DNA from 3 places in the Shewanella sp. ISS20 genome. Region 2 is predicted to be linked to each of the others. Evidence: predicted binding sites of a transcription regulator. Region 2 holds the regulator's gene; each other region holds the start of a gene.

Evidence for each region. Region 2 encodes sigma-54, which starts transcription at its own class of promoters, with help from an activator protein. Its sites were predicted from a motif close to GTTGGCACGNNNNTNGNNT; they were not measured.
Region 1: the regulator sigma-54 is predicted to act here: its motif matches at 5,935-5,953, upstream of fliE (flagellar hook-basal body complex protein FliE).
Region 3: the regulator sigma-54 is predicted to act here: its motif matches at 2,298-2,316, upstream of flgA (flagellar basal body P-ring formation chaperone FlgA).

The regions. Positions count from the first base shown of each region.
Region 1 covers NZ_JAWRZK010000001.1:1,612,699-1,622,738, forward strand. Annotated here, with positions in the region: gene fliJ (flagellar export protein FliJ) at 1-384, opposite strand, end outside; gene fliI (flagellar protein export ATPase FliI) at 408-1,751, opposite strand; gene fliH (flagellar assembly protein FliH) at 1,751-2,725, opposite strand; gene fliG (flagellar motor switch protein FliG) at 2,725-3,762, opposite strand; gene fliF (flagellar basal-body MS-ring/collar protein FliF) at 3,749-5,458, opposite strand; gene fliE (flagellar hook-basal body complex protein FliE) at 5,550-5,885, opposite strand; gene AC1HDP_RS07360 (sigma-54-dependent transcriptional regulator) at 6,260-7,591, opposite strand; gene AC1HDP_RS07365 (sensor histidine kinase) at 7,600-8,673, opposite strand; gene AC1HDP_RS07370 (sigma-54 interaction domain-containing protein) at 8,809-10,040, opposite strand, start outside.
Region 2 covers NZ_JAWRZK010000001.1:3,437,209-3,447,248, forward strand. Annotated here, with positions in the region: gene AC1HDP_RS15585 (YiaD family glycine zipper/OmpA-like lipoprotein) at 148-804, shown strand; gene mgtE (magnesium transporter) at 984-2,357, opposite strand; gene AC1HDP_RS15595 (HPr family phosphocarrier protein) at 2,444-2,719, opposite strand; gene rapZ (RNase adapter RapZ) at 2,706-3,560, opposite strand; gene ptsN (PTS IIA-like nitrogen regulatory protein PtsN) at 3,557-4,000, opposite strand; gene hpf (ribosome hibernation promoting factor) at 4,003-4,290, opposite strand; gene AC1HDP_RS15615 (RNA polymerase factor sigma-54) at 4,319-5,887, opposite strand; gene lptB (LPS export ABC transporter ATP-binding protein) at 5,993-6,724, opposite strand; gene lptA (lipopolysaccharide transport periplasmic protein LptA) at 6,724-7,308, opposite strand; gene lptC (LPS export ABC transporter periplasmic protein LptC) at 7,295-7,855, opposite strand; gene kdsC (3-deoxy-manno-octulosonate-8-phosphatase KdsC) at 7,852-8,403, opposite strand; gene AC1HDP_RS15640 (KpsF/GutQ family sugar-phosphate isomerase) at 8,404-9,381, opposite strand; gene AC1HDP_RS15645 (calcium/sodium antiporter) at 9,417-10,040, opposite strand, start outside.
Region 3 covers NZ_JAWRZK010000001.1:1,638,582-1,648,621, forward strand. Annotated here, with positions in the region: gene flgB (flagellar basal body rod protein FlgB) at 1-293, opposite strand, end outside; gene AC1HDP_RS07460 (CheR family methyltransferase) at 442-1,272, opposite strand; gene AC1HDP_RS07465 (chemotaxis protein CheV) at 1,330-2,250, opposite strand; gene flgA (flagellar basal body P-ring formation chaperone FlgA) at 2,441-3,163, shown strand; gene flgM (flagellar biosynthesis anti-sigma factor FlgM) at 3,293-3,625, shown strand; gene AC1HDP_RS07480 (flagella synthesis protein FlgN) at 3,615-4,052, shown strand; gene AC1HDP_RS07485 (LPP20 family lipoprotein) at 4,150-4,605, opposite strand; gene AC1HDP_RS07490 (FlgO family outer membrane protein) at 4,622-5,281, opposite strand; gene AC1HDP_RS07495 (flagellar assembly protein T N-terminal domain-containing protein) at 5,890-7,062, shown strand; gene AC1HDP_RS07500 (6-hydroxymethylpterin diphosphokinase MptE-like protein) at 7,195-8,631, shown strand; gene AC1HDP_RS07505 (hypothetical protein) at 8,666-8,926, shown strand; tRNA gene AC1HDP_RS07510 (tRNA-Arg) at 9,036-9,111, shown strand; partial or broken gene AC1HDP_RS07515 (IS3 family transposase) at 9,236-10,040, shown strand, end outside.

The DNA.
Region 1 (10,040 bases), 1.8 Mb from region 2:
TCGCTGCGCCTTAGCATTAGCTTGCTGGGCTTTTTTATCCAGCAGTTGCTCGACCGATTTACGTTTTTGCTGGCGCTGCAACCAATGTGCCTGCCTATGCTCACGAATATTATTGGCATCTGTAATGGTTTTAAGCTGATTAGCGATGGCGTCATCGATTTGGCGAATGAAGCGCTGAAATTGATGATAATAATTGGCGCTAATATCTTGCCCGAGTTTATTTTTTAACTGCTGCATGTAATCTAGGCGATATTGATTGAGAGAGGCCAACTGCTGTTGGCGTTTTTGGCATTCAAGCTGGGCACTTTTTAATTGTAAGGCCGCCTGCTGCTCAGCTTCAGTCACCAGTTTTAGCACTGTTAGCAGTGGATCTTTACTCATCACACTCTCCCTTTATTGAGTGACCACTACTTACATTGAGCTGCTAATTGGGTCAGCATTAATTGACTATCAGCAAAATTGACGCTTTGACGCATGCTTTGGCGCATAAAAGCATTCATGGCCGGCAATAACCGTATGGCATTATCAAGCCTAGGATCGCTGCCTTGGGCATAAGCGCCAATGGATATTAGGTCGCGGTTTTGCTGGTACAAGGAGTAGGTTTGTTTGACTTTACGCATAGCTTCAAGATGTTGCTCACTCACCACCATAGGTGCCACGCGACTAATAGATGCTTCAACATCTATGGCCGGATAATGACCGCTATCGGCTAAGGTGCGCGACAGCACTATGTGACCATCCAAAATGGCGCGAGCCGCATCGGCTATTGGGTCTTGCAAATCATCGCCTTCGGTTAATACGGTATAAAATGCGGTGATCCCGCCTTCACCAGCGCTGGCATTACCATTACCCGCGCGCTCAACTAGACGCGGCAACTTTGCAAATACGGAAGGCGGATAACCTTTAGTGGCGGGCGGCTCGCCCACGGCCAAGGCAATTTCCCGCTGCGCCTGCGCGTACCGAGTTAAGCTATCCATCAATAACAACACGCTATAACCTAGCTCTCGATAATATTCAGCCAAACGGGTAGCGGTTTCGCAGGCGCGCAGACGCATTAATGGCGAAGTATCAGCAGGCGCGGCGATGACGACTGAGCGCGCGCGCCCTTCATCACCAAGAATTTCTTCAATAAATTCTTTCACTTCTCGGCCACGCTCCCCCACCAGCCCAACAATAATCACATCGGCATTAGTGCCGCGGGTCATCATGCCTAGTAGCACACTTTTACCCACGCCTGAGCCTGCAAATAATCCCATGCGCTGCCCAACGCCCACAGTTAACATGGCATTGATGACTCGAATGCCGACATCAAGTGGCTCAGTAATAGCTCGCCGCGATAACGGATTTATCGCTTCTGTGTGACTACTCACTCGTTTTTCAATGGTTAATGGCCCAAGTCCATCAAGGGGCTCGCCGCTACCATCAAGCACACGCCCAAGTAATGCCATACCCACAGGTAAACCCGCTTTGGCGCCAAGGGGGGTAACTCTAGCGCCAGGCAATACTCCGCGCAGTTCATCCACGGGCATCAGGTATAGAATATCATCATCAAAGCCCACGACTTCAGCCACTATTTCGCCTGCCATAGTTTCTATGCTGCATAAACTGCCCACAGGCGCGCGGCAACCACTGGCTTCTAAAGTGAGCCCCACCACCCGCACTAACTGCCCAGACGCCACTGCGCGAAACGGATGTTGCTGCTGCAAATGCTGAGTTAAGCTCTGTTTAAGGTGCTGCAGACGACTAGTCATTAGTCTTCCCGCATCACTTGAGTACTAGCATCTAAGTTATCTAACTCAATGGTGTATGCCTCTGTGACAACTGAATTAGGCTCACTGTCACTTGCTAATTCATTGTCACTAGTGTCAGTGCCATCACTATGATCGCAAGCGGTAGCGGCGCTTGTTGAGCGCGCCGCAAGTGTGGCTTGTTTATCATTAATTTGATTGGATAACTGCTGCATTTGCGCACTGGTTTGCGCCAGTACGGCTTGCAGGCGTTGCTGCAAACTTAAGTCCACTAAAGAGCGACCCGAAACAATTTGGCAATCACCGCGCCCTAAACAAGGGTCGGCTTGCAATTGCCAACCATTGTGCTCAATATGCTCGGCGCCATATAAGGTGGTAACTAATTGAATATCATCGGGATGCAAGTGAATAGCTATGGCTTTGCTGGCTAAGGGTAAAGCGGCTATCCCTTGTTTTAGGGTATGAAGAATATGTTCAGGTTTTATGGATAATTCATGGCCAATTACGGCCTGGCTTAAGGCTTGAGTTAACTGCAATAACTGATATTCAATTTCATCATCCAGCAAAGATAGCGGCGCCATAAACTGGCTAATCAAGCCATCAAAGCGCGTCATCATTTCTACAGCCTTGGCCATGCCTTGCTCGTAACCTTGTTGCTCGCCTTGACTAAAGCCTTGTTGATGGCCTTGCATTAAGCCTTCTAAGCGCCCCGCCTCTAGCCCCTGCTCTAGTCCCTGCGCTCGTCCCTCAGCAAAGCCTTCTTGCTCGGCTTCGAGGCGAATTTGCTCAAGTTCAGCCATGGTTGGCGGCATCATGGTGAGATCGTTATCAAGGGGTAATACTAGCTCCCCTGGGACATGACCAAATAAGTCTTTATCTGGGCGGGCAATATCATGACTCACATCAGGCATGCGCCAAGCATCAAACTCGTCTTGCTCTTCTGGGCGCACCAGATAGCGGGTGATTTTTTCAGCCATTAGAGGAACTCATCTCCGCCGCCACCACCCAACATGATTTCACCTGAATCCGCTAAGCGGCGCGCAATCGCCAAAATTTCTTTTTGCGCGATTTCCACTTCACTTAAGCGAATAGGCCCCATGGCTTCCAAGTCATCAGCCAGCAGTTCGGCGGCGCGTTTAGACATGTTGCCCAATATTTTAGTTTTAAGCCCGTCATCGGCGCCTTTAAGGGCTTTCATTAAGGCATCTTGCTGAACTTCACGCAATATTGCCTGAATACCGCGATCATCCACATCTATCAGGTTTTCAAACACAAACATCAAGTCTTGAATTTGCTGCGCCATTTCTTCATCGGCTTCGCGCATGGTTTCCATAATCTGGCTTTCCACCGCCGTATCGAGGAAGTTCATAATATCCGCTGCCGTTTTTAGGCCGCCCATTTTGGCCGCCTGCGCGCCGCCTTGTCCGGCAAATTGTTTTTCCATGATATCGTTGAGTTCTTGCAAAGCAGCGGGCTGCACTTCTTCAAGGTTCGCGATACGCATCAACAAATCTAAGCGAGTATTTTCAGGAAATTGCGAGAATATCTCGGCCGCTTGATCTGAGTCTAAATAGGATAAAACAATGGTTTGAATTTGTGGGTGCTCATTTTGAATGATGGTGGCCACTTGTCTGGCGTCCATCCATTTTAATGACTCTAAGCCTTTAGAGGCGCCGCCCATGACAATTTGTTCAATCAAGTTACCGGCCTTCTCTTCACCTAAGGCCGACATTAAGGCGCGGCGCACAAATTCCTGACTGTTAAAACCAATAGCGGTAAAGTTTTGAATGTCATCAAGAAATTTCTTATGCACAGCCATGACTTTATCTTGATTAAAATCTTTCATGCCCGCCATCACCATGCCGACGCGCTGCACTTGTTTGGGCTCTAAATGCCGCATAATCGAGGCAGCGTCGGCTTCGCTCAGGCTAAGGAGCAAAATAGCCGTCTTATCTATGCCGCTCATGTCGGCAATATTAAACGCTTCCTTTTCAACTTTTTTATCGTCCACCATCTTCGTCCAACCATCTTTGAATTACTTGAGTCGATAATTCAGGTTCATTGGCCACCAATGCCCGAATAGCCTTAATCACATCATCATCTCTATGTAGCGTTGGAATTTGGATGGAACCATCTTCCCGATAGGAGTATTCCGAATCATTGGCCTTAAGCATGCCTAAGGTGTCGCTGGCAAATTGATCTTCAATGTCGGCCAATTCATTGTTAAGCCTAAGTTCGTCAGGTAAAGGTTGGCCATCTGGGTAAATCAGCTTTCTAAGCATAGGCCTAACCACAGCTAAAATAAGCACTAACACCACAAAGGCGCCCAAGGCCAATTTAACCGCCCGCCAGAACCAAGGCTGTTCCCACAGTACTGGCTCAGGACCCGCTTCAATCAGTTGATCCATAAAGGGAACTGTCACGACTTCTATACTATCGCCGCGATCACTGCTAAACCCTACCGCGCCTTCTAACAAGCGGCGAATATTGTTAAGTTCATCGGCAGTGCGCTCAACCCGAGTAATGTCGCCATTTTCAGCAGCAGGTCCTGGTTTAAAATCCACTGCCACCGACACACTGACGCGTTTAACTGTGCCAATTTGCTGACGGGTATGACTTATGATGGTATCGAGCTCAAAATTACGAGTCGCTTCCTTATGTGAACTGCCATTACTGGTACTGGTTTTAGCAGCCTCGGTGGCATCTTGCGGAATATTGGCATCCATAGGTGGTTGATTAGTTAAGGCGCCAGGGATGCCACCAATACTGCCGCTACTTGATTCATTCTCAACCGTCATTTCGCTTCTAAGGGAAGGCACTTCTGGATTAAAGCGCTTAGAAGTTTCTTCAACCGCGGTGAAATCAAGATTAACGTCAACTTGAGATGTAAAGTTTTCAGGGCCAAGGATAGGGATTAAAATCGCTTCAATTTTAGCGCGATATTCAGCTTCTTTTTGCTGCACTAATTCTTGCTCGCGCCGCGCTATGGCTGAAACGCCAGTTTGACTGCCAGAATTTAATAAGCGGCCATTAGCATCGGTTACTGTCACCCGCGATGGCTCTAACCCTTCAACGGCTGAAGCCACAATATCGACCACAGCATCAACTTCGCCTTGAGCTAACCCAGCGCGCCGAGTAGTCACTACCACAGTGGCACTTGGCTGACTGCGATGGCGCGCAAACACATTCTCTTTAGGCAGAGCTAAAATCACCTTAGCCCGGCTAATGCTGGTAAGCTCTTCAATCGCCTTGGCTAAATGTTGCTCTTGGCTGAACTTTAACCGTGCTTGCTCCATTTGCTGACTGACGCCAAAACCGGTTTCTTTAGTTAAGAAATCAGCGCTACTGGTCGCGGTTTCAACACCGGCGCGGGACAGTAACATCTTAACGCTTTGATACTGCTCTTCAGACACCTTAATCACATCCACATCAATCTTATAGTCAACGCGGTTTTTATCGAGCACATCAAGGACCTCAACCATTTGTTGAGTATCCATTTTAGGTAAAGGTCTAAATTCAGGCTCTTGCGCCCAGATCATGATAAACACAGCCACAGCTAAACAAATTGCTAATGCTAAAATCATGGTGATTTGACGCAAAACATCACTGCCGCCAAAACGGCTACTCTTGCCTGATTCATGTTCTTGAGCGGCGCCATTATCGGCATTTATGGTGGCAGCATCGGCGCCAGTGATCACGTTTGTACTCACAATATCATTCCTGATTTTTTTAGCTGTCCAGAACCTTTGATAGCAGCGCCTTACATATCAAGCGCTGACATCACTTAGCCGCGGCTTGATATCACACTGGCATGCTCATAATCTCTTTATAAGCATCAACGAATTTATTGCGAACTTGTAGGGTTGCTTCAAAAGCCACACTGGCTTTTTCACGTGCGATGACGGTATCAGATAGGCTCACGCGGGTGTCACCCATTTCCAGACGCGTCGCCAAGCTGCTGGAGTTATGTTGCAACTCATTGACAGCACCTATGGCTTGATTGAGCAATTGCGAAAAATCGGCACCTTGAGTGTTATTAACCTGACGCATTGACTCAGGTAATAGGTTGGTCGACGGGGAAATTTCAGCTTTGATGGCCTGCATTTCAGCAAACAAGGGGTTAGTAGTAATTTGCATCATAGCCTCCTGACGGCAACTTGACTCTTTGGCGAGTAGTTATCTCTCGATGCAATTAGTTTGCCAACACTCTAGTGACGGCTTTGGTTTAAGACAATTGGTATGGCTGACATCAACTTAGATATGTAAGGCGGCTTAGGCAGGTCAGAGGAAGGTGATTGATTGGATGTTGTTGTTTCAATGCTATTGATTGGATGTTAGCTAACCGCAGCGATGTAACGCTGCGGTTTAAGGCAAGTGAGTTAAGTCAGGTAATTTAAGCTTGGGAAGAACACTCGGTCAGAGCCAATTTCACTAAGCTTACGGCGTTAAGCCTTGAACAGTGAGCTTAATGCTTAATGCTCAGTGCTCAGTGCTCAGTGCTTAAAGTTCCCCTAAATCGCCATGCCAAGCTCGCGCATTCTAGCCATTTTATAGCGCAAAGTTCTGGCGCTAATGCCGAGCTTTTCAGCCACTAACTTACGGCTACCTTGGCATTGATTTAACGTTTCAAGAATGATCACATGCTCTTGGGCTTGCAACTCTTGCCCTAGCCCTTCGCTATTAACTGGCTCTTGTTCTTGAGCATTAAAGGCTATGGGTTCCTGAGTATCGATAATGATATCTATGGCGCTAATATTTATCCCTTGGCACAAAATTAGCGCTCTTTGCATGACGTTATCAAGCTCGCGCACATTGCCAGGCCAGCGATGGCCTAATAAGCGCCGACAGGCGATATCATCAAGTTCAGGCGCGACTCTCTGATTATGCTCACAATGGCGCGTCAATAAATGTCGTGCCAGCGGTAAAATATCCAGCGGCCTGTCTTTTAAGGCCGGCCAAGTGAGCGGGAACACATTGATGCGATAGTATAAATCTTCTCTAAACTCGCCATTATCCACCGCAGTTTTTAAATCACGGTTTGAGGTCGCTAAAATCCGCACGTTCAGGGCTATGGTTTTGCGGCCGCCTAAACGCTCGACCTCGCGCTCTTGCAATACCCGCAGCAACTTAGCTTGCAACGACAAATCCATTTCAGAGATTTCATCGAGCAGTAAAGTGCCGCCCTCGGCTTGCTCAAACTTGCCAGGGCACGCTTGATAAGCGCCAGTAAATGCGCCTTTCTCGTAACCAAATAAGGTGGCTTCAAGCATATTTTCAGGAATCGCGGCGCAGTTAATCGCCACAAATGGCGCATTGCTGCGTGCGCTATGCTGATGGATATAGCGCGCTAACACTTCTTTACCTGAGCCGCTCGGACCTAAAATCATCACCGACGCGTCAGAAACGGCGACGCGGCTAGCCAAATTAAGGAGCGCAATACTTTTATCATCGCACACCACAGGCCCTGCAATGGGCGCGGCATTTGGCATATAGCGGCTCACTTGATTGAGCAGCACTTCAGGTGCAAAGGGTTTAGCTAAATAATCAACGGCGCCTAATTTAATGGCATCAACAGCGCTATCAATACTGGCAAAGGCTGTCATCAGTAACACCGGCAATTGATGATGATTTTTTTGTAAGTAAGCCAGTAAGCCCATGCCGCCAATACCCGGCATTTGCACATCACTAATCACCATATCTATTGAGTGCTGTTTTAGCGCCAAGATGGCATCTTCTGCCGTTACCACTTCAATGCAGTGATAGTGCGCTAGCAGTAATGTATCAACTAACGCTTCACGTAAGTGGCTATCATCTTCGACCAATAAAATCGTTCCGGCGTTCATAGGCTGACTCACACTAAGGCTGATTGATTAATAAGTGTTGGCAAACTGAGCGCGACTATCGCGCCGCGCCCAGGGGCGGCGCTTAAGGTCAAGCGGCCGTCATGTTGCTGCGCCACCGATTGCACCACGGCAAGTCCAAGCCCAGTGCCTTGGGCTTTAGTGGTAAAGAAAGGATCGCATACTTGCGCTTGAGATTTTTTATCTATGCCGCGGCCATTATCCGCCACCAATAACTGCACCCGTTTAGTAGGCTCAGTGGCATCGGGCATGACGACTAGGCGAATATCACTCGCGCCCGCTTCTAAGCTGTTATTGACGAGATTTCCAAGCGCCGATGCCATGGCATTAACGTTGACATGAATGCGGCTATCTTGCTGCACCGCCACACTGATCATGGCGCCCTGCTTAGTGACTATTGGCTCGCACTGTTCCATGACTTGCTGCATTAACGCTTCAGCGCTTATGTCTTGCGCTTGACCATTGGCTTGGCCGCGCGCCATTAGCAGCATGTCATTCACTTGACGCTCTAAATCATTAAGCCGGTCTAATAACTTATCGCTAAAGCGGCTGCGCGCCTCTGCGCTTAAGCGCGCTTGCTTGAGGTTTGATGCATATAAAATGGCGGCGGTTAATGGGGTGCGTACTTGATGGGCTAAATTAGCGACCATTTTTCCGAGCGCCGATAAACGCTCAAGGTGAGATAAATTAGTTTGTAATTGCCGCGTTTCAGTGAGATCTGTGAGCACAATTAACTGTCCAGGTTCTGGCGATAACGGCGTAATGGCAAGCTTTACCCGCCGACCATCGCGCAGTGACACTTCATGGCCATCATCATCTTTGGGCGCAAATGCCCGCTCTATGATAGTAAGCCAGCGCAAGCCATCGAGCGGCAATCCCAACAAGGAATAAGCCACAGCATTGGCTTGGGTCACTATGCCAGCTTCATCCAGAATAATGATGCCAGATGGCATGGCTTGCAGAATATGATCCATGCGCGTCGACATATTGGCCGCACTTTTGGTGGTATAGGGCTTGGTTGGTGGGTCAATGGCGACCACAGTAGCAAGAGAATGATGAACCATATTAACCCCGTCAAAATACTTACGCTTGCAGGGATAATGCAGACTTTGTGCCAAAAATAAAGCTTTGAAATAGAAGCAAAAAAGAGGCTTTCACCTCTTTTTATGTACTGAGTATATGGATTGACGCTTAAGCCATTAGTCTTTACTTAAACCATATTTACGCATTTTTTCCACTAACGTGGTGCGGCGAATGCCGAGCATTTCCGCGGCGCGAGCCACCACATTGTCTTGCTGTTCTAAAGCTTGACGTATCATATCAATTTCAAGCTCAGCCAATAAATCCTTTAAGTTAACCCCTTCCGATGGCAGTTCACTTGGGAAGCGATGCTCAGGTAATTCAATGGGTTCTTCATCATTAAAGATGGCTGATAACACGTCGCGCTCCTGCAAGGCTTCACTGCATGCGACTTCATATTCAGGCACGTCAATATGACGATACTTAAGCGGTAAATCATTGACATCAATCAAGCCGCCAGGAAACAGTATGGTTAAACGCTCAACCAGATTAGATAATTCACGGACGTTACCTGTCCAAGCATGCTCTTTTAATGACTCGATGGCGCGCTGAGTAAATCTAACTTTACCGCGGCCTTCATTAAAGACGCGGCTCACCAACTCTTGCAGCAATAATGGAATATCTTCGGCGCGCTCAGACAAGGATGGCATTTCAATTGGAAACACATTGAGGCGATAATATAAATCTTCTCGAAAGGTCGAGTCGGTGATCATTTGTTCCAAATTTCTATGGGTCGCCGCCACCACTCGCACATTGGCTTGAATCGACTTAACGCCGCCCACACGCTCAAAGGTGCGCTCTTGCAATACTCGCAGCAGTTTTACTTGCATTTGCAGCGGCATATCACCAATTTCATCTAAGAATAAGGTGCCGCCTTCAGCTAACTCAAATCGGCCTTTACGGGCGCTAATCGCCCCTGTAAATGAGCCTTTTTCATGACCAAATAATTCACTTTCTAATAGCTCTGCCGGTATCGCGCCGCAGTTTACCGGAATAAACGGGCCATCACGGCGTTCCGATAAATAATGGATATTACGCGCGACCACCTCTTTACCAGTGCCCGATTGTCCAAGCACTAACACGCTAGTATCCGAAGTCGCCACTTGACTGATCAAATGCCTAACGGCGGCAACGCCGTCACTGCGGCCCACCAGCGAGCGAAATAGTTTGGTTTGATTGGCGCTAGTCACAACTTCAGCGCGCTGGGATTGTACAAATAACTGACAGATATGCAGTAATTCTGTGAGCTGTGGATAGTTAAGCGGCTCATCTATCATGCCAAGGATATTACTGTGACCGCGCGTCAGACCCGCAGCATCAAACATCATTAACATCGGCTGCCAAGGAACGG
Region 2 (10,040 bases):
CTTGACGAAACTAATTAAGTCCATAAATCAATTGAATTAAGTGTAGTCAATATTTGTAGTGTGGTGGGCAGTTAATCAAGGGATGCTTGCGATTATGTTTTGGCCAGTTATTATGGTGACCATTTTTTAGCTGTAGGAAATAAATGAATGAATAAAAATTGGATAATAGCTCCGCTGTTTTGTGTTGCTATGAGTGGTTGCAGTACTGTCAATCCGTATACGAATGAACAGCAATCTGCGAAAGCAACCAATGGCGCTATTATTGGCGCGCTTGCGGGTGTTGCTATTGGTGTGGCTTCATCAAGTAAAAATGATCGCGGTAAAGGCGCGTTAATTGGCGCAGCCTCAGGCGCGGCTTTGGGCGGCGGCATTGGTTATTATATGGACGTGCAGGAAACCAAATTGCGTCAGCAATTACAGGCCACAGGCGTGAGCGTGACTCGTGATGGTGATAACATCATTTTGAATATGCCTAATGAAGTGACCTTTGGGGTGGATCAAACTAACCTCAATCCTGCGGCTATGGGCGTGTTAAATTCAGTGGCATTAGTTGCCAACGAATATCCAAAAACTCGCTTAAATGTGTTGGGTTATACCGATAGCACAGGTTCAGATAGTTACAATTTGCGTTTATCGCAGGTGCGCGCATCTGAGGTGAGTAATTATTTGATGCAGCAAGGCATTAAGCCCCAGCGTCTCGGCGCTTCAGGCATGGGTGAAGCTAACCCGATTGCGAGCAATAGCACTAAGGCTGGTCAAGCGCAAAACCGCCGGGTTGAAATTGTGCTGACGCCAATTAAGTAATTAACTTATTCGGCCATTCATTGCATGAATAATCTAAGTGCATGAATGATCTGAGTGCATGAGCTAGCTAAGCTCAATAAGTTAGTAAAATAAACAAGGACCCGACGGGTCCTTGTTTATTTAGTCGCAGCGCTTTTGGCAGCGGCTGATGTTGAAATGACGGTTTAGAGGCTATTTGTCTAGATGCTGTGATTCATCAAAAACAGAGTCGCCAGTCCTAAGAAGGCAAATAAACCTATTACATCAGTAACTGTGGTGAGCACCATGCCGCCAGCTAATGCGGGATCAATGTTTAAGCGTTTCAACATTAAAGGAATGGCCGCGCCGGCAAGGCCTGCAACTGTCATATTGATAAGCATAGCGCCGCCTATTAGCATGCCAAGGGCCATATCGCCCTTCCACATCCACACGGCGACAAAGACTAAGCAAGCCCATAAGACACCATTGAGGAAACCAATGGCAAGTTCCTTGCCTATTAACCAACGTGAGTTACTTTGACCCACTTGCCCAAGGGCAATACCGCGGATAACTAAGGCTAAGGTTTGATTACCCGCCACGCCGCCCATGCTTGGGACAATTGTCATTAATACCGCGATTGTGGCAAATTTTTCAATGGTGCCTTCAAACATGTTACTGACAGAGGCGGCAAGTAAGGCCGCAAACAGGTTCATGGTCAGCCACAAAGAACGCTTTAAAGTACTTTTGAGCACAGGGCCAAAGGTATCTTCATCATCGTCCATACCGGCCATACCCATCATGGAGTGCTCGGCATCTTCACGAATAATATCGACCACATCATCGATGGTGATCCGGCCTAATAGATGACCTTCAGCATCAATCACTGGCGCAGATAACCAATCATGGCGTTCAAATAACTGCGAAATCTCAGTATCTGACATAGTGACAGGAATGCCTTCCATATCAGGGATCATTATATCGCGCACTGAAGTGGTAGGGTTTGACACTAGTAAGTCGGTGATACGAATGCCACCGAGTAAACGGTCGCGCTTATCTACCACATATAAAGTATCGGTCGCATCTGGCAGGCGGCCGCGTAGGCGCAGATAACGCAGAATCACATCAATAGTGACATCCGGTCTTAAAGTCACAGTATCGGTATTCATGATACTACCAGCAGTATCTTCAGGATAAGACAGGGCTTGTTCAACCCTAGCCCTATCTTGGGTGCTCATAGACAGCAGTACTTTTTGGTACAAGGCATCGGGTAAGCTGCGTAAAATATAGGCGAGATCGTCTGTGTCCATGCCAGCGGTTGCCTTAGCAACGCCTTCTGGGGACATTTGTTTAATTAGATGATCTTTTAAATCTTCAGGAAGTTCTTCAAGAATTTCACCGGCTTGATCATGATCGATAAGCTGCCATAGCACTCGCCTAGTTTGAGGAGTCGATGACTCCATAATATGCGCTATGTCTTGAGCGGCCATGTTGCTGAGCATATCGCGTACATGGACAAACGTCCCACTACCAAGGGCGTGTGACAGTTGATCTAGGAGTAACTGAGTATGATCATTATTGAGTGCTTCGACTGGCATGCATCCCTCCCTTTTTGGCAGGCGCATATCATACTCTTAGCCTAGCTAAATGAACACGCCCAATTCAGCGGCTTTTAGCGCCGGGTTTACTCATTCTCATCAAATCGGGCGTTGATTAGATTGCAAATTGCATCCATGGCCGCTTGTGCTTCTTCGCCTTCGGCGCGGATAAGTATGGTTTTTCCAGGGCCTGAGCCCAGCATTAATAACCCCAAGACACTTGCGGCCGAGGCTTGTTTATCACCTTGAATTAAGGTGATATTAGCCTGATATTCACTGGCCAATAACGCAAGTTTAGTGGCTGGGCGGGCATGTAATCCAAGCTTATTACATAGAGTTACTTGGCGCTCAAGCACTGGCATTATTAAGCTCTCGATGGCGCGATTGCACTGTGTGCTTACCGTTAGCAAAACGTTTTGCGAGTTGATCGGCAACATAAACCGATCTGTGCTGACCACCGGTACAACCAATCGCAATAGTTAGGTAACTTCTGTTATTGCGTTCTAATTGTGGCAACCAAGTACCCAGTAAGCTTTCAATTTGCCAGATGAACTTATTGACTTGCACTTGGCGGCCTAAGAACTCTTGCACTGGCGCATCAAGCCCGGTAAGCGGTCTAAGTTCTTGCTCCCAATGGGGGTTTGGCAAAAAACGCACGTCAAACATAAAATCGGCTTCGGTTGGCATGCCATGCTTAAAACCGAAGGATTCAAAGGTGATGACTAGCTCTTTTTCAACGCGGCCGAGCAAAATTTCCCGCACCTTATCGCTTAACTCATAAATGGTTAAGTTCGAGGTATCGATGAAATGGTCCATTATTTTGGACAGAGGAGCGAGCAATTCGCCTTCACGTTTAATCGCATCACCGAGTGAACTTTGGGATTTAGATAAAGGATGCAGGCGGCGGGTTTCACTGTAGCGCTTAAGAAGTACTTGATCGCTAGAGTTTAAAAACATGCTTTTAATAACAGTACTATTAGGCAGTTTACGCAGCTCTTGCTCAAGCAGTTTTTCTTGTTCAGGTAAATTACGTACATCGACACTGATGGCGATTTTATCGTTACTTACTTGCAATTCGCTCAGCAAACTACCGATTAGGGATAAAGGTAAATTATCGACACAATAATAACCAAGATCTTCTAATACTCGCAGGGCGACGGATTTCCCTGAGCCACTGCGGCCAGAGACTATAACCAGTTTCATGCTGTGATCACCTGATAGAGTTGAGTTTCATCTTCGGTCTTACGAATTTGCTTGAGAACTTGCTTATCACTCAGTTTTTCGGCTATTGCCGCTAAGGTCGTCAAGTGCTGCTGACATTCATCGCTCGGCACTAATAAAGCAAATATGATATCTACTGGTTGCTTGTCGATGGCATCAAACGATATAGGAGTTAAGCATTTAATAAGCACTCCTATGGGCTCGCTGATTGCATCAAGGCGACCATGAGGGATAGCAATGCCATTGCCTATGCCTGTGCTACCTTTCTTCTCGCGAGCTAATAGGCTCTCAAAAATTTCTTGGGAAGATAGGTTGGGGTATTGAGCTGCCACTAGATCACTGACAAGCTCAAGCCCCTTTTTCTTACTGCCCGGAGTGGCACAGGTAGTGCACTCTGGTCGCAGGATGGTACTGAGTTCCATCGTTAATGTTTTATTAATTTCTCTTTGTGTTTAATGACTTGACGGTCCAACTTATCTATCAGGGCGTCAATCGCGGCGTACATATCTTGATGTTCGGAGGTAGCGAATATTTCACCACCACTCACTAGTAGCTTGGCTTCAGCAATCTGCTGATTTTTTTCAACATTTAAAACAACATGCACATTATTGATCTGTTCAAAATGACGTTCAAGCTTTGTGAACTTGTTTTCAACATACTCGCGTAACGAATCGGTTACTTCTACGTGGTGCCCTGTCAGATTAATTTGCATAGATGCCTGCCTCCAGTGAGATGGTGGGTTATAAACTTTTACGCTGATTGGACGGTGGGATCAACATAGCTTCTCGATATTTGGCTATGGTGCGCCGTGCAACGTTAATTCCCTGTTCTGCCAAAAGCTGAGCCATTTTACTGTCACTCAGTGGTTTCTTTTGGTTTTCTGCAGCGACTAGCTTCTTGATAAAGGCTCTAATTGCTGTAGAGGAGCATTCTCCGCCGTCATCCGTGCCTACATGGCTAGAGAAAAAGTACTTTAATTCAAAAATTCCCTTAGGGGTATGCATATATTTTTGAGTCGTTACCCGTGAAATCGTCGATTCATGCATTTCAACGGCTTCAGCTATATCATTAAGAACCATAGGTTTCATCGCTTCTTCACCAAACTCAAAGAAACCTTGCTGGAACTCAACTATGCAAGTCGCCACCTTTAGAAGCGTATCATTGCGACTCTCTAAACTTTTAATAAACCATTTGGCTTCTTGCAAGTGGCCGCGAATAAACTGACTATCGGCTTGATTGCGACTGCTGCGAGCCATGGCGGCATAATGCTGGTTCACATTCAGTTTAGGCATATTATCGGGATTGAGCTCTACAACCCAACGACCATTTTTTTTGCTGACCGATACATCAGGGATCACGTACTCATCGCTATTTGGCGTAATTAACGAGCCGGGGCGCGGATTTAAGGTCTGGATCAGTTGCAGCGCATATTTGACATCATCTTCTTTGAGCCGAGTTTTTCGCATTAATAAACGAAAATCTTTGGCGGCTAAGACATCCAAATGTTCATCAATCAGCAGTCTAGCTTCCGCTAAATATGGTGTGTTTTCATTAAAATGCGACAGCTGAATAAGTAAACATTCGCGCAAATCTCGGGCGCCGACACCTATGGGATCAAAATGCTGAATCCGTTTAAGAACCGCTTCCACTTCATCAAGCTCTATATCGTCATCATCACTAATGGCATCCAGAATTTCAGCAGTCGATAAGGTGAGATAACCGCGTTCATCAATCGCTTCAATAATAGTGGTTGCAATGGCGCGATCGGTATCGCTAAACGGAGTCAGATTCTTTTGCCATTCTAAATGCTCATACAAGCCTTCGCAGGTTTCACCTTGAAACGGCATGTCATCATCGCGCAGATTACCAGAGCCTGTGTTACTAGTTGCGGTAAACACTTCATCCCAACTGCTATCAAAAGGCAGCTCTTCTGGCATAGTTTCTTGGGTGAGGGCATCACTAGTATCGACACTTGAGCTATCGCGCTCCATATCGACTTCATAGGAGTCAGCTTCAACGGCATCAGCTTCATAACTCATGTCGCTGCTGTCTGCTGTATTGTTGTCATTGGTTTCTAGTTCTTTGTCCTGACTCTTAACGTGAGTGACATCAAACTCGTTGCCTTCCGTCGCGGCTTGGATGGGATCATATTGCTCTTCATCCAATTCTAATAGCGGATTAGACTCCAGCGCTTGCTGAATTTCCTGCTGGAGTTCCATGGATGATAATTGCAGCAGACGAATGGCCTGCTGCAATTGCGGAGTCATGGTAAGTTGCTGACCCAGTCTAAGCTGGAGTGACGCTTTCATAATTACCGCTATCCCTACTTATGAGAGTTGTGATGGAAAACACTGAATAATAAGCGTATATCACAAAGTAAAAGACGACCTTACTGATCGCCTTGTTAAAGTTAACTATAGCCTGAATTGTTCACCTAAGTACACTGCGCGCACTTGCTGGTTATCTAATATTTCAGCGGGGGTACCTTCTGCAATCAATTCACCATGACTAACAATATAGGCATGCTCACAGACGTCTAAGGTTTCACGGACGTTATGGTCAGTGATTAACACCCCAAGCCCGCGGCTTTTGAGTTGTTCAATGATCTTTTTAATGTCGATCACTGAAATGGGATCAACCCCTGCAAATGGCTCATCGAGCAGAATAAACTTAGGATTGGCGGCTAATGCTCTAGCAATTTCAACCCGACGCCGTTCACCACCCGATAACGACATACCTTGCGAATCGCGAATATGGGTAATATGAAACTCTTCCAGTAAATGCTCTAGCTGCGCTTCACGCTCATCGCTATTGAGCTCTTTACGGGTTTGCAGCACCGCCATAATATTTTGATAGACGGTTAGTTTTCTAAAAATGCTGGCTTCTTGCGGCAAGTAACCTATGCCTTTACGTGCTCGTAAATGCATAGGGTCTTGCGTCAAATCTTCATCATTAATGAAAATATGGCCTTTATCACTTTTTACCAGCCCGACCACCATATAAAAGGTGGTGGTTTTGCCAGCACCGTTAGGGCCTAATAAGCCGACAATTTGGCCGGTTTTGACGGTTAAGCTCACATCTTTAACTACCTGTCGGCTTTTATAACTTTTGGCGAGATGCTCAGCCCTAAGAGTCAAGCTTGTCATTATTGAGATTGCCCCTCGTTATTCTTTGAGTCGACCGACTGGCTAGTTTTTAGTAGTTTAAACTTGCCATCGTCTTTGCTTGGCAAGTCATCTCTAAAGCTTTCTGGTTTGATGATAGTAATGACTCGCTCGTCTTTTTGCTTATCACCTTCAGCCATTAATTGTTGTTTTTCAATGTTATAAACGATTTTTTCGGCACTAACCTTACTGCCTGCTTGCTCAATGGTAGCATTGCCAATTAAGGTCATAATGCGCTTACTCATGTTGTATTGAATTTCATTGGCGCTAGCGGTCGCGCGCAGGTTATTTTCAAGAATTTGCGAGTAAGTGGCTGGCGTGCCGTGCGCCACTAATACTGTCATGCCATCTGGATTACTGCTGGCGTTTAATTCTTTGGCATGGATCTTAATGCTGCCTTGAGTCACTACCACTGGGCCATAATAGATGACTTGCTTATTCTTGATGTCGGCAAACTGACGCGCGGCATCAATTTTCACTTCTTGATTGAGTGAATCATTGATAGCCGTAGCGCTAAAACTTAAACCGCAAAAGATAAGGGTAGCGATTGATTTACTTAGGTTCATATGTTCCTTCTATCTGGCTTTTAAGCTCAATAGTTTGGGTATTTAAGTCAGCGTAGAGGCCTTTGCCTTTTACAGTGAAACCTGTGCCTTGAATATTTATGTCCCTATCTGAGGTCATAATCATAGTATTCAGGTTTAGCTCCAAATAGCTGGTTGTCAGCGTTTGAATGGGTTCATTAGGAGCAAGAGCTTCAATAATAACATCATTCTCTAATATTACTTTACCCGTAAGCTTATCTAAGCTGCCCTGTTTGGCATGCAATTGCCATTGGTCATCACTATTTTCTGGGTACAACTGATACACAGGCTCAGTAAAAAACGTAGTCTGAGTCTGATTAAAGTGTTCCATATGCAGCGCGCTTACGCGACTGCTCACAGTACCATCTGGGTTAAATTCGACACTTTTAAGATTGTCGGCCACAAAATCGGGTTGCTCTTGCGTTTGCGATGTATGTAATTCTTGAGCCGATTTTTTTACTTGAACTTGCCAATACAGGATTAACGCCGCGCTAAAGAATAAGACTATGGCCAGAGTGACCCGATTCATACGCTCATCCCATGGGATAAATGAAATTTATTTTGGCTGAGTAACAATAAATCTGTGAGTTCTCGCACTGCGCCATGGCCACCATTAATGTGGGTCACCCAATCGGCTTGCTGCTTAACAAATGGATGGCCATCGGCAACACATACCGACAAACCTACGTGCTGCATCACAGGTAAATCAACCACATCATCGCCAATATAAGCCACTTGGCTTGGATCTAAGGCTAACTTAGCTAAGAGTTCAGTAAAGGGTTGCTGTTTATCATCAACGCCTTGATAAATATGCTCAACCCCTAGGGCTGACATGCGCTGTGCGACTAAGTTGGATTTTCTGCCGGTAATGATAGCGACTTGAATGCCAACAGAAAATAGCGATTTGATGCCAAAGCCATCGCGAGTATGAAAGGCTTTTAACTCTTCGCCTTGATTGCCAAGATAAATACGACCATCAGAAAATACACCATCGACATCACAAATGAGTAATTTGACCGCACTGGCTTTATCCCAAATCGCTTGGGCGACTGGGCCATAAAATGTTTCTTGCATCAGTTAAATTACTCCAGCTTTTACCAAATCGAGCATGTTTAACGCCCCAATGGCGTGCTGCTGTTCATCAACGACTATCAAGCCATTGATATTGCGGGTATCCATAATTTTTAATGCGCCGGCCGCTAAAATATCCGCGGCGACGGTAACGCAATTTTTCGTCATCACTTGACCAATCTCAGTATGACGTAAATCTATGTTGGCATCTATGATCCGGCGTAAGTCACCGTCAGTAAAAATGCCTAATAACTTATGATTGTCATCTACCACAGCTGTCATGCCAAGGCCTTTGTTGCTGATCTCATACAAGCTTTCGGTGATCTTGGCGCTTGGCGATACCAGTGGTAACTCATCACCAGAGTGCATAATGTCAGCTACTTTGAGTAGTAACTTGCGCCCTAAGCTGCCACCAGGATGCGACAGCGCAAAATCATCGCGGGTAAAGCGCTTAGCTTGCAGTAAGGCAACGGCCAAGGCATCTCCCATGACTAAGGTAGCGGTAGTGCTTGAAGTCGGTGCTAGTCCTAATGGACAAGCTTCTTCAGGCACCTGAATACATAAATGGACATTGCTAAGCTTGGCCATAGTGGATTCAGGTTTACCGGTAATAGTAATAACTTCTATGCCAAAGCGCTTGATAACCGGCATTAATGTCAAGATTTCAGAAGCTTCGCCTGAATTTGAAATCGCAATAATCACATCTTGCTCGGCTATCATGCCTAAGTCGCCATGACTGGCTTCGCCAGGATGAACAAAAAAGGCAGCAGTGCCGGTGCTGGCTAAGGTCGAGGCAATTTTATTACCAATATGCCCAGACTTACCCATGCCCATGACTATGACTTTACCTTTGCAGTTGAGCAGCATAGTGCAAGCTGCGGCAAATTCAGGTGAGTCAACATATTGATAAAGATTGTCTAGTGCAGATTTTTCAATATCTACGACCTTGCGGCCCCACTGGCGCCATTGATGTTCTTCTGTCATAACGGTTTCTCTGAGTCCTTGCCCTAAGCGGGAAATTAATTAGACCATAATACCAAAGCTTGGTAGCCAATGAATGAGGCTAATAACAGCGCGCCGTGCCATGGCAATAGTTGCTGGCGTTTACCGCTCAGTAATACCAAGATGGCTAAGGCGCTGCTGCTGGCGAGTACCATGTAAATATCACGGCTACTGGCCATGGCATCAACGCTGCCTGGGGCCAATAAGCCTGGAATGGCCAATACGGCTAAAATGTTGAATAAATTTGAACCGACGATATTGCCTATGGCTAAGTCATCTTCTTTCTTTAATACACCTGCAACACAGGCCGCCAGTTCTGGCAGGCTAGTACCGACCGCGATAATGGTCAGTCCAATCACTAAATCAGACATACCAAAAGCTTGAGCTATACCTACGGCGCCATCGACCATCCAGTCTGCTGACAGAGGTAACAGTATGATGCCAAGGATTATCCAAAATACTGCCATCTTGGTTGATACCCCTGTAGGAATATCATCATTGTCATCTTCATCTGAGGCATCACTTGGGCGGCTTTTAATGCCTTGCCAAATCAAATAGCCCATTAGAACCACAAAGAGTCCAAGTAAAATCGCGCCATCTAAGCGTGATAATTCACCATCATACAGTAAATAGCCGGCCAG
Region 3 (10,040 bases), 1.8 Mb from region 2:
GTATTGCCATCCCCGGTGTCGGCTTGATTAGGATTGCGATACTTAAGTTCAGGAGCCAATTTAGATTGCAAATCAAAGTGGTTGTCATGGCTTTGGCTCATGGGCAGGCGCATAGTGGCAGTCGATTGTGTACCCATGGCCGCTTGCATCGCCATGGAAAAATCAACATCTCTGGCCTTATAGCCTGGAGTATCTGAGTTTGCTATGTTGCTAGCTATCACTTCAGCTCGCTGCGCGCGCACACCGATAGTGTACTGATGCACTCCTAATGCTTTATCGAAACTGATCGCCATAATCTTGCCTCCCGACTTTGTTAGCAAACATAAAGCAATTGATGTGCCAGAAAAGAAATGACGGCAGCAAATTTACTAAATCAATGGGTTAGCTGAGCTAAAAGCAAAAAACCACAGGATTAGCTGTGGTTTTTTGTCAAGTATGGGCTTAGCGTTTGCGGTAGAAGATCCCAGGATTGCAGCGCACCATGTCAAAATCATCACTAAGACCGGCCAACGACTCTGAAGCCCCTAAAAACAATATCCCTTTAGGGTTTAACGCGGCAGCAAATTGCCGCAAGATTTTAATCTTTGCCTCCGAGCCAAAATAAATTAACACATTGCGGCAAAAAATAACGTCAAACTTGCCCATAGAAGAATAACTGTCTAACAGGTTAAGCGGTTTAAAGGTCACTAGTTTGCGGACATTATCTTTCACTTTCATGCGGTTTTGATGTGGCAAAGGTTCGAAAAATTGGCGTTTATGTTCTTCAGTCAATCCTCGAGCCAGCGCTAAATGGTCGTATTCTGCCACGCCGCAGCGCTCAAGCATGGACGGCGAAATATCTGTGCCAACTATACTAGTGCCGTTTAACGTCCCAGGTCGGCGCTGTTGAAATTCCATCAAGGTCATAGCGAGCGAGTAAGGCTCTTGCCCAGAGGAACAAGCCGCCGACCAAATTTTTAGCGGCTTACCGAGCGCCGCATACTCAGGCAAAATCACCTCGGCCATTAACTCAAATGGGAATTTATCGCGAAACCATAAGGTTTCATTGGTCGTCATGGCATCAATGACATCGACGCGCAGCTGACGGTCGAGCGAGCCCATAGCCATTTTCACTAACAGTGACAAGGAGTCACAATTAAACTTTGCCATTAATGGGCTTAAACGACTACAGACTAAATATTGCTTGTTGTCCCCTAACACTATGCCACTTTGTTGTTCTAAAAATTGTGCAAACTGACGATATTCGTTATCAGTTAGAGTTTTGTTTGACAAAATAAACCCCTATTCATTCTCACAATACCTATCAAATAGTGCAGCTAGGCCGGCACGTCATAAGCAGAGGTGTTTATTCACCGCTTGCGCTAATTCATCTGGGTTGAATTTAGCAATAAAGTCATCTGCCCCGACTTTCTCAACCATAGCTTGGTTAAACACACCGCTTAACGAGGTGTGCAGCACTACCTTGATATGCTTAAGCTTAGGGTTATCACGAATTTCAGCGGTCAGGGTATAGCCATCCATTTCTGGCATTTCAATATCTGAAATAATTAACGGAATTTGCTTAGAAACATCATCGCAAGTTTCGGCCCGAGCTCTCAGCATATCGAGTGCTTCGCGGCCATCTTTGGCGGTATCAATTTCAAGTTGCAACGAATTAAGCGAGCGAATGATTTGCTTACGGGCCACAGCCGAATCATCGATAACCATGATGTGATAATTTTTATCGCGATCAATATTAAGTAAGTCGGCAGTTTCTTGACTAATTTCGGTTTTGACTGGGGATATTTGGTCGAGAATTTTTTCTACATCGAGAATTTCAACTAGTTCGCCTTCAATTTCAGTCACAGCGGTTAAATACGAAAAACGCCCCGTGCCATCAGGTGGCGGCAAAATGGCGCCCCAATTCATGTTAATAATACGTTCAACAGAATTGACTAAGAAGCCTTGAATACTGCGGTTGTATTCCGCAATGATGATGAAACAATTATCAACATTTTCAATGCGTTTCCCTCCAGTTGCCGCACTTAAATCAATCACAGAAATAGTTTGACCACGGATATGAGCCACACCACGCACTAATGGACTGAGCTTAGGCAGAGTCGTTAACGGCGGGCATTGCAGTACTTCTTTGACTTTGAAAACGTTGATACCGAATCTTTGTTTGCCACTGAGTTTAAATAGCAACAACTCTAATCGGTTTTGACCGACCAGCTGAGTACGCTGATTTACAGATTCAAGAATATTTGCCATATCATTGCCTTTGTTACTATTTGATTCCCTTCCTACTCGTAAAGAGTATAGGCACATAACTTGCTTTATTTACATTAGTTATAGCGCAGCGTCGAAACTATGACGCTAAAAACCTTAAAAAAATCATTAACCGTGAAATGACTGATTGAAGTATAGGTGCATTCTTGAAAAATAAGCCAGATTTGACACTATGACAACAAGCATATGGATAATTATCGCGTTAGCATTCAGTGTTAACCTCACCGCGGCGGCCAATAGTGACAGCGCCAACACGGCTGTGCGCCCAACGGCGGCAGACATTAAGCGACTGGCAACCGATGCCATTGCTACTAAGGTAGAACCTATTACTGGCGCGCAAATATCCATACAAGCCCACACACCTAACGCGCGGGTAAAATTGCCACTGTGCAGCGGCGCCATTCGTGCCGAAGTTGCTGCCAAGCGCGCTATCAGTCGCAATAATACCGTCAAAATTAGCTGTAATAGCCCCGAACTTGATTATCCGTGGCAGATTTTTGTCGCAGTCAAAGTTGATATTCGCTTTCCTGTGGTCGTTGCCAGGCGTCCCATTAATGTGGGCGAATTACTGACTAGCGAGATGTTAGATATTGCCATGATCGAGAAGAGTCAGCTGCGAGGCGAGCAATTTAGTGAGCTTGAACCCATCATAGGCAGTCGCAGCAAACGGCGAATTAGCCAAGCAAGTCCGGTGTTTATTGAAAATTTATGTTTTGTGTGTGAAGGTGATAGTGTCACTATTATTGCTAAGAGCACTAATTTTACGATTCGCACTCAAGGCGTTGCTGAAAGTAATGGTGTGCTCGGTGAACATATTCAGATTAAGAACGCTCAATCGCAAAAATTGATTAAAGCCGTCGTGACTAAAGTGGGAACAGTTGAAATAAATATGTAAGTTATTTGCTCGCTGAATATTTACTATTGATTTATTAACGACTTAAATATTTATCGAAAAAAAAGTTAAGTCATAACGCTTTTGGTCGATAACTAGATACATTGTAAACGCATGCTATTGGAGCCAATTATGGCGATTGATTTTTCCAAGCTGAATTCTGCCAGCAATACTCAGGTATACAGCAAGTCTCAACAAGCGGCGCTTCCTCAAACAGGAAATGCTAATGCGCCAGTTCAACCTCAGGCGACGACTGTGCACACGGACTCAGTCAAGTTGACGCCGCAAGCGCAGCAGCTACAAGGCGCGAGCGCTAAAATGGCCGGCTCACCTGACATAGATCAAAAGAAAATTGATCAAATCAAACTCGCCATCTCTGAAGGGCGCTATAAGATAGACCCTGAACGCTTGGCGGCTAACATAGTTGAATTTGAAAAACAGATGCAGGATTTGAATGACTATTGAACAACTTAGCTTAACTACGCTGCTTGATACCCAGCAAGCTTGCCTTAAGCAACTTGAGCTGGTTATTGCCCAAGAAACTGCGGCTTTAACAGCCAAGCAGGCTGATGCCTTATTAACGTTAGCCGCCGAAAAAAATAGCCTGCTTGATAACTTATCCCAAACGGATCAAGCCTTAGCTTCCCATCCGCAGCACATCTTACTGACCTCAGATACCGCGCTTGCGGCGCAAGTGGCGCAATGTCGTCAGTTATTAGTAATTTGCCAAGACTTAAATCAACGCAATGCCAGTTTGATTGAGCTTAATATCGCCAGCCTCAACCGCCTCGCCCAAGCTCTGCAAGCCAGTCGCAATGCCAATAGCCTCACTTATGATGGCAAAGGTAAAACCAGCACAATCGCCACCTTAGGCAATAATCTTGAAGTATAAGTAGCCACGCATTTAGCTATGCTAATAGCGGTCACTTATTGGAAAAATAGCCTGTTCAGCCAAGACGGCTGAATCAGCAGCCACCTAAAACATCCCATTAGAAATAAGTAACCTCTTTAATTCGTTGCGGACGATTTTGCTGCTGATATAACTGCCAAACGATCGCGAAATCCATCTCGACTTCAGTGACATAATGCTCACCCGCTGGATAACTGCGCACTACTTTAGCGCCGCGAATTAATCCTTCTACCGATACTTTGACTTCATCGTTTGCCACCATCCATTGCGACATCTGATTAGAGGCGCTGATATGTTGGCCATACACTTGCTCAGCTAATTCGCGATAAGCGGCAATTTTGGAGGCTTGCATGGCCATGAGCATCTGCTCAGCTGAGTTTTTCGCTCTTGATTGGATAAGCGGTGCATAACCTGTGGCTGTTAATACCGGAAACTCACTGGGCGCTTCGGTTTCCCATTGCACGTATCTATCGTTACTGCTGCACCCCATCAAAAACAAACTCGCGACCAACACCAGTAGCCCTGTGCGTCGCACAGATAATAAGCCTAAATTACTCATTACTTCCTCCTATGAGCTTAACCTTGCCTTCGCCGGGTTTGCTATAACGATAAATGATGCCGTTCTCAGATACGCTGGTTCTTGATGGTTCTAAATAGGCGCCAAATTCAGCCAATGAGGCGTGAGCCGCCGCCGCGGACATTAGCTGCTGATAAGCTAAGTCCACTATCTTGCTATTAACCTGCATGCCACTTTGATTAAAAGAGTAAGTAGTCACTAACACGTATTCCACTAAGGCATCGTCACGTAATTGTTGCCAATCACGACTTAAGATAAAGTCACCTTGGGGCGATATCCGCATGCTTTGCGCCAAATTAATATCAACCACATTAAACTTTTGCTGCTGTAAAGATGTCATCAAACTTTGTTGCAGTTGCCGGCCGAAATCACTGCTCTGATTAAATTCTGATACTGTGACTGGGGTTGCCACTAACATCATCTTACTGAAAATATAGTCTTTATGATGGCGCACTAAGTCATTCACTATGCGCGCCGCCAAATGATCCATTACGGCCGTAGGCGGCAACCCATTGCCATCTTGTAAGTGACCCAGCGGCAAAGGCGGTGGCTCTTTGGCTTTAAGGGTGCAACTGGCTAATGCCAGCACACTGATGCCGTACAATGCCACTTTCAGCAACTTTTTCATCATCATCCCTCTTACTTCGGCCGCGAATATTTCAAAATAATGAAATAACACGCGCCCCTATTTCATCTGGCTTAACTGCTCTGGCGTTAATTATGCAAACCTAATACCAAAATAGGGTAATTGATAAACTAATACCGAGGTGCAATCAGCAAGCGTTTAAACTTGCCTAGCGTTAGGTATTTATGATGAGGCTTTCGGCTTTCCAAGATTGAAAAATCAAACCAAGCCCAAGAACCAACAGTTATATACTCATCTCAAATGCCCAAATAGCAAATTTCATACGGCCTAGATTCAAAGCAGCAGCTAAAACTCTTTATCTAAAACACTCAAACACATGCGCCTCCAATAGCATTAACGGCAGCATAGTCAAAAACTCCAACCATCACTGCCATTTAAGCGCATAGCTTTATACCTATATTGATGATTGCAAACACGGGCATGTTTATTGCTTACATCGCTAACTAACACAGGCATTGACACTCTGACATCGAAACAATGTCAGCAGATAGCTAGCACAATCAGCTCTTTGTTGCTTCAGCTAGCAAAATTAAGCCATAAAAAGATACGCCAATGGATGCTCATGCAGTCAAGCCCTTGACGCTAAGGAGATAAGAGTGAAAACCAAGTCATTATTATTGCTAAGCCTACTGTGCATCAGCATAAGCTTTGATGCTACGGCAGCGCGCTGGGTTAATGCCACTGGGCAAGCGAGTATTCAAAACGATAATATCGATGCTGCCCGCCAAGAAGCCATTAAGCAAGCCATCACTTATGCCGGCCTCAGCCAAGGCTTTACCATGCAAAGCCAAACCACGGTAGATCAAGGCCATATCATTAATAATCAATGGAATATGGCGCAACAACTGCAAACTCAGTCAATGAAAATGATTTCTGAACTCATTATTGGCGATGAGCTTCAAGTAAATATCGCGCTATTAGTGCAAGATGAAGCTGTCTATGAAGAGCAATGCACCCCAGCATCGCTTACGGCCGCAATTTTAGTGCCGCAGGCCACAATTAAAGATCGCAGCCAACTTAATTATGGTCAGTTAGTTAACTTTGAAACCGAGCTTGCCAATCGCCTCGCCAAACAAATGGAAGCATACAGCCATAAGTCGTTTGCACAATTACACAGTAATGACCGCTTGGACATAGACACTAGCCTTGCGCAAACTCGGGGTTATCGCTTGCCCGATTGGCTCGGCAAAACCACTGACAGCCAATATATCTTGCAGCTTAATATCGAAGATATGTCCTTGCTTCCAGCCACTGAGAGTATGTTTGGCTTGATGGCCAATGATCCCTTACGCCATTTTGCTGTGACCTTTAGCCTCATTCACAGCATTAGTGGCGAAGTTATTTGGCAAAAGATCTTTTCCCACCAAGCGGCTTGGCCCTTTGAAAAACAACAACAAGTGTTACCCAATAGCTTAGTATTTTGGAAGTCGCGCTATGGGCAAGGCATAGATGCGCTATTAATTGATGCCATTAAAGACTTAGATAACGAATTAGTATGCAGGCCAACCCTCGGGCAAATAGTGGCTATGGAAGGCAATCGATTAGTCATCAATCTTGGCCGTCGCCATGGCATGAACTTGCAAGATACAGTCGAAATAATTTTAAAACGCGATATCACAGATAGGCTCAGTGGCATGCGTTCGCTAGCAACCCCAAGCCAGTTAACCTTCCGCTTAGATCAAGTGAGTGAACTCAGTGCCAGCGGCGTGTTTGAGGAAGCGCTTGGCACCGGTGGTATTCAAGTACAAGATGTTGTGGTTAAGCAATAACTTAAATAGCTGGTTAAGCGGTAACTTTGAACAAGCTCGCTTAAACCCAGTTAATAGCAATACAGTCAATACCAAAACCGTTAGCAGCAAAATAAATTAAGTGAATTAAGCTCGCACTAAAATGGAATTTACATGGCACAGACATCACTGCTTGATAGCCAACTCAGCATAATTGAGAGGCGCTGGCCTAAGCTTGCGCAGCAACTTAGTGAATTCACCATTGACGATATTCATGCGCAGTTTAAGGTCGAGTTAACCCAAGGGCTTGAGCAAACTATAAGCATTAATGGCATTCAGCTCAGTAGCCGCCATGACCGCTACCAAGAAGCGGCAGCTTGGTGCCAAGCAATTAATGAAGCCTGTCCGCACGTCGAGTGTTATGGCATAGGTATGGGCGACACGCCTTGGTATCTACTTATCGTCAAAAAAGTCGCCGCGCTGACACTCCATTGCTTAAACCTTAAATTATTGAAACTGTTACTCACCTATACCGACCAAAGAGAGTGGCTAACGCACCCTAATCTTGAATTAGTGAGTGCGCCAACGCGCCCAAGTTTAGGCGCCCATTGGCTCGCCTGCACCGCCGACTTACACTTTTGTGACCCACATTATTACTATCAGCGCGATATTATTTGGCACGAAAAAAACCTCAGCTACGCCAATAGCCGCCACGAGAGCAACCGCGCGCTTCACTTGCAACGCTTTGAGGAAAACCGCCACTATTGGCAGCATGACCCAGATGCTTTGCTGTTAGCCCCGCAGATACCACAGCATCGGCGCGTGCTGATTTTGGCCTCAGGCCCAAGCCTTGAAGAACACTTTACTTGGCTAGAACAAGTGAGCGCCCTGCCCCACACACAAAAACCCTTAATCATAGCGCTAGATACCGCCTTAAAAGGGCTAGTTAACTATCAGATTACTATAGATATAGTGGTGAGTATTGATGAATTAATTACCCCTGCGACAGCGCAAGTCACAAAACTCAAACCCAGAAATGACTCTGCCCATAATATGGCGTTAGCTACTGAGTCTGAGTTAACTCCCATAGAGCTTATTCAAATAACGCCCGCCACCAATCATCTCTACCCAGCCTTAGTGTACTTTCCCAGAAGTCGCCCAGATTTATTAGCCGCTTGGCCAGGGCCACGTTACGCCGCTTATTCTGACCACCCTCTTTATGATGAATTAGAGCAACAAACGCCCCATTGTCGCCTCTACGCTAATGGCAGCGTTATCCATCCCGCTGTTGATTTAGCGTTAAAAATTGGCACAAGCAATATGTATTTACTTGGCGCTGATTTTGGCTTTATGGACGAAAAAACCCATGCAGCATGGGAAGATGGCAGCCTAGGAATAAAACATCATCATGCTAAGCATCAGCTCATCAATGGTCATGGCGAAAAAATAACAACCACGCTTAATTTTATTTCGTATTTACGCGCCTTAGAGCTATTAATCAGCAAGCATCCAAGGTGTACATTTACGCGATTAAGCCAACGCGGCGCCGCGATTACAGGCTGCGACTATCAAGCGCCTGATAAGTTGCTACTGGACTGGCAGCAAGCATGATTAAGCCCTTGCCTGAGCCATACAAGGAGACCCTATGCTAAATAAGAGTGAGCAACAGTTATTAAGGCAATGCGCCCATGATTACCGCTGCGGTAATGAAGGATTAGCGAACGCGGCATATCTTACTTGCATCAATCTTATGCAAGCGCATTATCAAGCACAGCCAACCTCTGAATTATTCACTATCATGCAAAGCTTACTTAGCGCCCAAGAACGCCAAGATTGGCTAGGACTGGCGGATACGCTGGAATATGAATTATTGCAGCAGTTACTAATAGCAATAGATGCTAGCTAATGACTCAACTGCTGAAGTTAATCCAAATACTCGCCAAATATTGTTTAATAAACAGCCGACTAGATTTTTAGGCTTTTAATAAGCCATAAAAGCAGTATAATCGCTAGGTCTCCTTATAGCTCAACAGGATAGAGCAGTTGCCTCCTAAGCGACCGATCGGGGTTCGAGTCCCTGTGGGGAGACCAGATTTTGTTTAATGTATAAATTGCCTAAATTATTTTGCTGTTTGTGATAGTCCCCCCATCATTGATCTGATCCAATACTTTTGGACACCACGCTAAGTGAGTAAAATGACTTAACGAGGTGAATATGACAATCAAAAAGCCCCGCAAGACCCACACGGCTGAATTTAAAGCTGAAGCCCTGAAACTAGCCGAACGTGTCGGTGTTGCTGAAGCTGCTAGGCAGCTCAAAATCTACGGATCACAACGTTATAACTGGCGCTCTGCCATTGAGAAGAAATCGACAACTAGCCAGCGTGAAGCCGAGCTTGCTGCTGAAGTTGCCAAGTTAAAACGCCTGTTAGCCGACCAAGCTGAGGATTTAGCCATCCTAAAAAAGGCGGCCACCTACTTCGCGAAGAATCAAAAGTAGAACGATTCGAATTTATGCTCGAACACCAGCACCAGTTTCGCCTAAAGCCAATGGCGACAGTGCTTGGCGTGACGCAAAGTGGGTATTATGCCTGGCGAAAATCAAGCAAAAAGCCGAGTACACGCTTGCGCAAACAGCGCAGCCGTGATAAGCAAATCAAAGCTATTTTTGTCCAGAGCAAGGAACGCTCTGGCGCTCGGCGTATTCAAGTCGACCTCGCCGAAGATTACGATCGCGCTAATTTGAAAACCATGATGAACAGCATGACAAGACAGAATTTAGTGGCTAAAGCAGCCCGTAAATTCAAAACAACAACTGACAGCGATCACCAGCTTTCGGTAGCGCCAAATCTGCTGGAGCAGAACTTCGATGCCAGCGGCCCGAACCAAAAATAGGTCGGTGATATCACGTATCTGATGACAAGCGAAGGCTGGCTGTATCTGGCGGTGATTATCGATTTGTACTCGCGCGCTGTGATTGGCTGGTCGATGAGTAATCGCATGACGGCTAAGCTGGCTTG